DNA from 2 places in the Vogesella sp. AC12 genome. Region 2 is predicted to be linked to the other one. Evidence: riboswitches for the same ligand, from Rfam matches in the RefSeq annotation. Region 2 holds a riboswitch; the other holds the start of a gene.

Region 1 (4,599 bases), on a different contig from region 2:
ATCTGGCTGATGCTCTTGCCGTGGCGCTGGCACAGCGCCAGCAGCTCGGCGCCGCTCTTGAACGGGTGCTTCAGCTCGGTGATGCCCGGTGGCACGAAGCCGGCGTCGATCGCCGCCTCGTCGACCACGAAGCCGCCGCCGACCGAGTAGTAGGCGCGCTTGGACAGGCTGCTGCCGTCGGCGGCAAACGCCTCGAAGATCATGCCATTAGGGTGATAGGGCAGCGCCTTGCGCTTGTGCAGGATCAGGTGCTCGGACTCGATGAAGTCGATCTCGTGCGTGCCCAGGAGTGCGATGCGCTTGTTGTTGCGGATGGCGGCCAGCATGCCGTCGACGGCATCGGTGTCGACCAGGTCCGGGTATTCGCCCTGCAGCCCGAGCAGTACCGCCACATCGCTGCCGTGGCCTTTGCCGGTGGCACCGAGAGAACCGAACATTTCGGATTTGACGCTGGCGGTCTGCGCCAGCAGGCCGTCCTTTTCCAGCCGGGCGACGAATTGCCGCGCCGCGCGCATCGGGCCGACGGTGTGGGAGCTGGACGGGCCGATGCCGATCTTGAACAAATCAAAAACACTGATTGCCATGTTGCTTCTCTTGAGGTGGTGCCTGCGGCGCAGGTTCTGTTTTAACTATAGTCGGGCGCCGTCGGAATGACGGCGCCCGCTGCTGCTTAGCGGTAAACCGGGAAGGCGGCGCACAGCTCCGCCACCTGGCGTTTCACGCGGGCGGCGACATCGGCGTTGTCGATGTCGTCGAGGATGTCACACACCCAGTGCGCCACCTGGCCGGCTTCCGCTTCCTTGAAGCCGCGGCTGGTGATCGCCGGGCTGCCGATGCGGATGCCGCTGGTGACGAACGGGCTTTGCGGGTCGTTCGGTACCGCGTTCTTGTTGACGGTGATGCAGGCGGCACCCAGCGCGGCGTCGGCGGCCTTGCCGGTGAGGCCCTTGTCGATCAGGCTCAGCAGGAACAGGTGGTCATCGGTCTTGCCGGACACCACCGTGTAGCCACGCTGCTGGAACACCTCCACCATGGCGCGGGCGTTGGCCAGCACCTGTTTCTGGTAGTCGACGAATTCCGGCTGCAGCGCCTCGAGGAAGGCTACCGCCTTGGCGGCGATCACGTGCATCAGCGGGCCGCCCTGGATGCCGGGGAACACCAGCGACTGCAGTTTCTTTTCCAGCTCGGGGTTGGCCTGCGCCAGGATCAGGCCGCCGCGCGGGCCGCGCAGCGTCTTGTGGGTGGTGGTGGTGACCACGTGCGCGTGTGGCACCGGGTTCGGGTACAGCCCGGCTGCCACCAGGCCGGCGACGTGCGCCATGTCGACAAAGAAATACGCGCCGACGCTGTCGGCGATCTGGCGCATGCGCTTCCAGTCCACCACCAGCGAGTAGGCGGAGAAGCCGGCGACCAGCATCTTCGGCTTATGTTCGCTGGCCAGACGCTGCACTTCGTCGTAGTCGATCTCACCAGTGTCCACGTTGATGCCGTACTGCACCGCGTTGTAAATCTTGCCGGAGAAGTTGACCTTGGCGCCGTGGGTGAGGTGGCCGCCGTGCGCCAGGCTCATGCCCAGCACGGTGTCGCCCGGCTGCAGCAGCGCCATGTACACCGCGGCGTTGGCCTGGCTGCCGGAGTGCGGTTGCACGTTGGCGTAGTCGGCGCCGAACAGTTGCTTGGCGCGGTCGATGGCCAGCTGTTCGGCGACATCGACGTGCTCGCAGCCGCCGTAGTAGCGCTTGCCGGGATAGCCCTCGGCGTACTTGTTGGTCAACTGGCTGCCTTGCGCCTGCATCACGCGCGGGCTGGTGTAGTTCTCGGAGGCGATCAGCTCGATGTGGTCTTCCTGGCGTTGTGCCTCGGCCTGCATCGCGGCCCACAGTGCGTCGTCGAAACCGGCAATCTCCATCTCTTTGGTAAACATCGTGCATTCCTTTTTCTTGGCGCGAACGGCAAAGGTTGGCCGCAACCGCGCTGGTAGTGGCGGCAGGGTCGGGCAGGGCGTTGACGCATGGATGTGCGGCGTAAAGGACAATGGCGCCCGCCCGGCGTCTGCCGGACGATGCCCCCTCTGTCCCTTTGCCTGAGAGATTGCGGCGCACGGTGTACCCACCGGGCCATGCTTCCTTCGGCGAGATCCGGCCTTGCGGCTGATCTACTCTCCAGAGTGCCAGACGTCGCTGCAGTTCTTTTGCCTGAGAGTTTCCGGGGCGATTCCCCTTCGGCGCTGTCAGCGAATGACAGTCTCTCCTGCAGCGGCTTGATTGGCTGGTCGCAATCTAGTGAAGCGGCGCGCGGCTGTCAACGCATCGACGACAGTATTCAATGTGCTGTTGCAGCAAAAAAACCTGCCGCAAACGCGCCGATCCAGTCGGATCAGGCGTTCGGCAGGGTTTGCACTGCAAAACCGTATGCTTATATAAGGTGTGCTATCGCGGCGGGAATCAGACGCTGGCGACGGTAAAGCGCTGGCGGTGGTGTTGCGGCTGCAGCGCTTCGTCCACTACCGCCACGGCGAGGTCGGCGTCGCTGATGCCGGCCGGTGCTTCGCCTGCCATCAGCAGCTCGTTACCGCCGAGACGGTACTGGCCGCTGCGCGCACCCGGCGACAGCAGCGCCGGCGGCGACACGAACACCCAGTCCAGCTGCGTTTCCTGTTGCAGCAGGTTCAGCGCCTGGCGCGCGCCCTCGGCACCTTCCTTGTATTCCGCCGGGAAGTGCGGGGTGTCAATCAGCTGCACGCCGGGGGCGACGAACAGGCTGCCGGCACCGCCGATCTCGATGAAGCGCGGTACACCGGCGGTCTTGACCCCGGCGACGATAGCCTGGTGGCCGGCGAGGAACAGCGCGCGGATGTCGGCCTTGTCCCAGCCGGGGTTGAAGGCGCTGATCACCACGTCGTGGCCGGCCACGGCACGGGCCACCTCGTCGGCGTCGTAGGCATCGGCGGCCACCACCTCAAGGTTGGCCGCAGCAGCGATGCGCTCGGGACGGCTGGCGATGGCGGTGACGGCGACATTGCGCGACAGCAGTTCTTTCAGGATGGCCGAGCCGACAAAGCCGCTGGCGCCGATCAGTGCGATTTTCATGAGTGCTCCTTGCTGCCCGCTGACGGGCGGTGATTGATGAGAGTAGTGTAATTGCCGATTCACATTCCGATAATCCGTCGTAAAATTGATTGATTGTTAAGTTGAAATAATGAATATGGACGAATTGCGCAGCATGGCGGTGTTTGCCCGGGTGATCGAGAAAGGCTCGATGAACGCGGCGGCGCAGAGCCTCGGCATCACGCCGTCGGCGGTCAGCCAGCATCTGCGGCGGCTGGAGCAACGCCATGGCGTCACCCTGCTACAGCGCACCACGCGCAAGCTGACGCTGACCGAGGCCGGGCAGCTGTTCTATCAGGGCTGCGCGGCGATGCTGGCGGCGGCGCGGCAGGCGGAGCAGCAGCTGTCGGCGCTGCGCGATGCGCCGGTGGGCGAGCTGCGCATCTCCGCCCCCAGCGGCCTGGCCGGCGGCGTGCTCAGCAGCGCGCTGGCACCGCTGTTGGCGGCCAACCCCGGCCTCAGCCTGCGGCTGTTCTTTCACGACGAGATGGTGGACCTGCTGGAGTTGCAGATTGATCTCGCGATCCGGGCCGGCAAGCTGAAGGATTCGTCACTGGTGGCGCGCCATCTGGCCGACTGGCACTTTGTCATTTGTGCGTCGCCGGTCTATGTTGCAAAGCATGGCCTGCCGCAAACACCGGCCGAGCTGTTGCAACACGACTGGGTCGGGGTGGCCGCGCACGAAGGCTTGAGCCGCTTGCAGTTGACGCGCGGTGCAGAAACGGTGACTTTATCGATGCCGCCGCGTATCAGCAGCAACAATATCCTGTCGGCGCGTGCCTTTGTGCTGGAAGGCTTGGGCCTGTCCTTGCAACCGGAGCCGGAAGTACGCAAGGAACTGGCCGCCGGTCTGCTGCAGCCGGTGCTGAGCGAGTGGAGCCTGCCGGAATTGCCGTTGTGGATGGTGACACCGCGGCGCGAGGGGCAACCTGCAAAAGTGCGACATGCAATGTCGGCATTGCAGGCGGCCTTGGGTGGCGAACGCCATCTTTGACATTGGCAAGGGCGGTTTGTTGCCGGATTGTTTCGATATTGTTATATAAAAATGCCAGCTAATGAGGATTGTGCGCAGAATACAAAATTCCGTTGTTAACGAAATGCCATGAAATGGCTTTGTGAATATAAACAAATAACCACAGGTGGGCTTAGTAGTACTATGCCGCACCATAACTTACAAAATTCAGTGGGGAATACACATCATGATGTCATTGCGTACTCGCCTGATGGCCTTCGTGCTGCTGGTACTGACGGTACTCGCGGTCATGTTCTGTGCCGTCGCGTACTGGAAAATGAGCGACGCCCTGTCCAGTGCCATCCGTAACGAAATCAATCAGGCCGCCAACAGCAAGGCGAGCTTTGTTGCCGAGTGGGTGTCCACCCGCCAGAAGATCGTCGCCTCGGCGCTGCCGCGCTTCGGTACCGGCGAATTGCAGCCGGTGCTGGACCAGGCGCGCGATGCCGGCGGTTTTGACGACATGTACATCGGTCAGCC
Region 2 (4,599 bases):
TGAGCCCAAGTGCGCTAGCAAGTTCTGCATCAGAGTCAAAGTACTGGTCACGACCACAGATGAAAATTCCGACTTCTGCGGGAAGTTTTTGGGTAAAGTCGCGCACTCCAGTTAGTGCTCGACGGCGCGCCTCTCTCATAAAATTCTTATTTTCGGTGCGAACGACCGATTGTGCGGCAACCTCATCGAACCCATCGAGTAATAGAGAGCACATACCTGCTCTCCAAGCGACTACAGTATCTTCGCGAGGCGTGTAGCCAATTGATCTGGCATGCCGATCCAACATCTCATCGCAATAGTCCTCACCCCAATGCTCTCGTAGGTTGAGTGTCAGTGGCACAGATTTTGTTGTGTCTTTGGTATGGGCTGCAGCTAGTTTTTTGAAAATTTCACGTGTGGTGAGGCTCTTGCCTGATCCAAATGGAGCTTTCAATACAACAATATCGCCGGCCAGTATTCGAGTGCAAATTTGATCAAGCGTTATCTCTCGTCCTGTCATTGGCTTCGTTGTTGACGTATCAAAACCTACACGCATAGGCAAGGGTACGTAAGTGTTGTCGGGCAAAGATGTAGAGTCAGTGAGTGGATCTCTAGCAGATCCAAAGGGAGCCTTTCTTCTGAGCGATAAGTATTTTGCACCATCGAAGAATCGGCGTTGAAACTGAGCCAAGGTTAGAGTTTGTACGTTCTGTTTACGTGCATGTTCTATATGTTGTGCATCAAGTTGATTTTCGGTGATAAGCCATTTGGAAACGGCAGCAGCTTGCGTCTGTTCTATTCTCTCGGCTGACAAAAGCTTCTTGCAGTCGTCTTTTACTTTGTCAAGTCGCGTACTGGTGGTGACCATCAACAGGTGTGTGATGTCGCGCAGTCTGGCGATTCCATCTATTTCGCGGACGACTGGGTCGTTTGGGTAGTGCATTGGCTGACACTGCCCTGGTTGAAGGTTCCATACGGCCTCAGCAATGCGCCGCACTTCGGCTTCAAAAGACATATTTGCTTTGTAGTTAGAAGACATGATTTCACACAATTAAACTGCATTGATTTGGAGGTGGCTAACTTGTAATGCACCCCTATATGGGAATGCATATCAGTTGTACGACGTGCATGGTTGGTAATGATAATTCAATATTTCATCGTTACCAATAATTACTTAATCATGCTCAAAAACACACGCAGTTACAGATAGCTCCATGCAGTCAATTTCTGATGGTGTTGTCCTGCTTTCCTGCCGATTTTTATCCCGCCCAGCACGGATTTCTAGATGATCAGCCGCCGTCTGTGGCAAGCGGCTGATCTGCCGGCAAAACCAGCTTGCCAAGGCGGCTTTCGGCAACGATAATGCGCCCATTCCGCAGGAGAGAGCCGCGCCGGGCCAAACCGGACGCCGCCGCCGAAGGCGCAAGTGCACCCGCAATCGCTCAGGCAAAAGGACTGCAAGAATCGGGCCGTAATCGGCCCGCAGAATCTGGAGAGCGGCGCGTACAGCGCCCACCGAAGGGGCTAACGGCGCAATGCCGGAAAATCTCAGGTGCAGGGACAGAGGGGTGTGAGGTAGGGACAAATCTCACTCCAAGGACTTGCAATGACGGCCCCGAAACGTACCCCTTTATTTGATGCCCACGTCGCTTCCGGCGCGAAGATGGTTGATTTCGCCGGCTGGGAAATGCCGATCCACTACGGCTCGCAGCTGAAAGAGCACGAGATCGTGCGTAGCGACGCCGGCATGTTCGACGTGTCGCACATGACCGTGGTCGACATCAGTGGCAGCGACGCCAAGGTCTGGCTGCAGAAGCTGATCGCCAACGACGTGGCCAAGCTCGGCTTCGAAGGCAAGGCGCTGTACTCCGGCATGCTCAACGAGCAGGGCGGCGTGGTCGACGATCTGATCGTGTACCTGACCGCCACCGGCTACCGCATGGTGATCAACGCCGGCACCACCGAGAAAGACCTGGCATGGATGGACAAGCAGTCCGCCGGCTTCGACGTGCAGCTGCAAGTGCGCCGCGACCTCGCGATGCTGGCGGTGCAGGGCCCGAAAGCCATCGAGAAGGTCTGCGCCGTCAAGCCGGCCCTGGCCGAATCCATCCAGGCACTGAAAGTATTCCAGGGTCTGCCGTCCGGCGAGTGGTTCTACGCCCGCACCGGCTACACCGGTGAAGACGGCCTCGAAATCATGATCCCGGCCGATCAGGCCATCACCTTCTTCAACGAGCTGAAAGCCGCCGGCGTGGCGCCGATCGGCCTGGGCGCGCGCGATACCCTGCGTCTGGAAGCCGGCATGAACCTGTACGGCCACGACATGGACGAGACCGTGTCGCCGCTGGAAGCCGGCATGGGCTGGACCATCGCCTGGAATCCGGAAGAGCGCGACTTCATCGGCCGCAAGGCGCTGGAAGCGCAAAAAGCCGCCGGCGTGCCGATGAAACAGGTCGGCCTGGTGCTGGAAGGCCGCGGTGTGCTGCGCGAAGGCCAGAAGGTCGTGGTCGACGGTGCCGAAGGCATCATCACCAGCGGCACCTTCTCGCCGACCCTGAAACACTCCATCGCCATCGCCCGCGTCCCGGCTGCCACCGGCGCCACCGCCCAGGTTGACCTGCGCGGCACGCTGACCGAGGTGCGTGTGGTGAAAATGCCGTTCGTGCGCAACGGCAAGAAAGTTTTTGAATAAGCTGGTGTATAACGACGGGGCGAGCCGAGGCAGTCCCGATCCACACCATGACAACGCATTTTTCTGGAGAGAAACCATGAGCAACATTCCTGCCGAACTGAAATACGTATCCAGCCACGAATGGCTGCGCCTGGAAGCCGACGGCTCCGTGACCGTAGGCATCACCGAGCACGCGCAAGAGCTGCTGGGCGACATCGTATTTGTCGAGCTGCCAGCCGTTGGCGCCAACCTGGCGGCCGACGAGCAAGCCGGTGTGGTGGAATCGGTGAAGGCCGCGTCCGACGTGTACGCGCCGATCGCCGGTGAAATCCTGGAAGTGAACGCCGAACTGGAAGCCAACCCGGAGCTGGCCAACAGCGAGCCGTACGCCGCTGGCTGGTTCTTCAAGATCAAGCCGGCCAACGCCGCTGATCTGGACGGCCTGCTGGACGCAGCGACTTACGCTGCCGAAATCGGCGCCTGATGAACGAGCCCTGCTGTCGTCAGACAGTAGGGCTTTTTGTTTTTTAGCCACGGACCACACGGAAACACACGCCCCACCGGCAGCCTGCCTGCCCCGTGTCCTTCCGTGTGTTTCGTGGCTTATTCAGCAAACGGAATCGAAGACATGTCGCTCTCGCAACTCTTCAATCATCAAGAATTCATCGCCCGCCACATCGGCCCGTGCGAATCCGAAAAAGCCGACATGCTGGCCGCCATCGGCGTCAGCTCCGTCGAAGACCTGGTGGCACAGACCGTGCCGGCCGGCATCCGCTTCAACCGCGCGCTGGACCTGCCGCCGGCGATGCGTGAAGCCGACGCACTGGCGGCACTGAAAACCGTCGCCAGCAAGAACATCGTCAACAAGTCCTTCATCGGTCTGGGTTACTACCCGGTACAGGTGCCGGGCGTGATCCTGCGCAACGTGCTGGAAAACCCGGGCTGGTACACCGCCTACACCCCGTACCAGGCCGAAATCGCCCAGGGCCGCCTGGAAGCGCTGCTCAACTTCCAGCAGATGGTGATCGACCTCACCGGCCTGGAGCTGGCCAACGCCTCGCTGCTGGACGAAGCCACCGCCGCCGCCGAAGCGATGACGCTGGCGCGCCGCGTGTCGAAAGTGAAATCCGAGCAGTTCTTCGTCGATCGCCGCGTGCTGCCGCAGACACTGGACGTGCTGAAGACCCGCGCCGAATACTTCGGCTTCGAGCTGGTGCTGGGCCATCCGGAAGAAGCCGGCAACGGCGACTACTTCGGCGCGCTGTTCCAGTACCCGGGCGAATCCGGCGAGCTGCTGGACCTGACCCCGTACATTGCTGCGGCAAAAGCCCGTGGCGCGGTGGCCATCGTGGCTGCCGACGTGATGGCGCTGGTGGCACTGAAGTCGCCGGCCGAAATGGGCGCCGACGTGGCGGTGGGCAACACCCAGCGCTTTGGCGTGCCGATGGGCTTTGGCGGCCCGCACGCTGCCTACTTCGCCTTCCGCGACGACATGAAGCGTTCCGCGGCCGGCCGCATCATCGGCGTGTCCATTGATGCCAAGGGCAAGACCGCGCTGCGCATGGCGCTGCAGACCCGCGAGCAGCACATCCGCCGCGAAAAAGCCAACTCCAACATCTGCACCTCGCAAGTGCTGCTGGCCAATATGGCCGGCATGTACGCGGTGTACCACGGTCCGGAAGGCGTCAAGCGCATCGCCACCCGCATCCACCGTCTGGCGGCGATCTTCGCCCACGCGGTGAAGACCGCCGGCGGCAAGCTGGTATTCGACCGCTTCTACGACACGGTACAGGTTGAGCTGGGCGATCGTGCGGCCAACGTTTACGCCGCGGCACTGGCCGCCGGCATCAACCTGCGCGATGCCGGCAACGGCGTGCTGGGTGTGGCCTTCCACGAAGCCGCCACCGAGGCGGACCTCGCGCAGCTGATCGAGCTGTTCACCGGCAAGG

Evidence for each region. A riboswitch is a leader RNA that binds a small molecule or an ion and turns the genes downstream of it on or off. The one in region 2 is predicted to bind glycine.
Region 1: linked by a shared signal. The riboswitch ahead of glyA (serine hydroxymethyltransferase) and the one ahead of gcvT (glycine cleavage system aminomethyltransferase GcvT) in region 2 are both predicted to bind glycine.

Annotation. Positions count from the first base shown of each region.
Region 1 covers NZ_JANFNU010000005.1:224,696-229,294, forward strand. Annotated here, with positions in the region: gene NOM55_RS10560 (L-serine ammonia-lyase) at 1-584, opposite strand, end outside; gene glyA (serine hydroxymethyltransferase) at 671-1,924, opposite strand; glycine riboswitch at 2,174-2,263, opposite strand; gene NOM55_RS10570 (NAD(P)-dependent oxidoreductase) at 2,445-3,089, opposite strand; gene NOM55_RS10575 (LysR family transcriptional regulator) at 3,199-4,101, shown strand; gene NOM55_RS10580 (methyl-accepting chemotaxis protein) at 4,307-4,599, shown strand, end outside.
Region 2 covers NZ_JANFNU010000004.1:159,982-164,580, forward strand. Annotated here, with positions in the region: gene NOM55_RS08880 (hypothetical protein) at 1-1,030, opposite strand, end outside; glycine riboswitch at 1,346-1,447, shown strand; glycine riboswitch at 1,459-1,553, shown strand; gene gcvT (glycine cleavage system aminomethyltransferase GcvT) at 1,586-2,671, shown strand; gene gcvH (glycine cleavage system protein GcvH) at 2,748-3,134, shown strand; gene gcvP (aminomethyl-transferring glycine dehydrogenase) at 3,279-4,599, shown strand, end outside.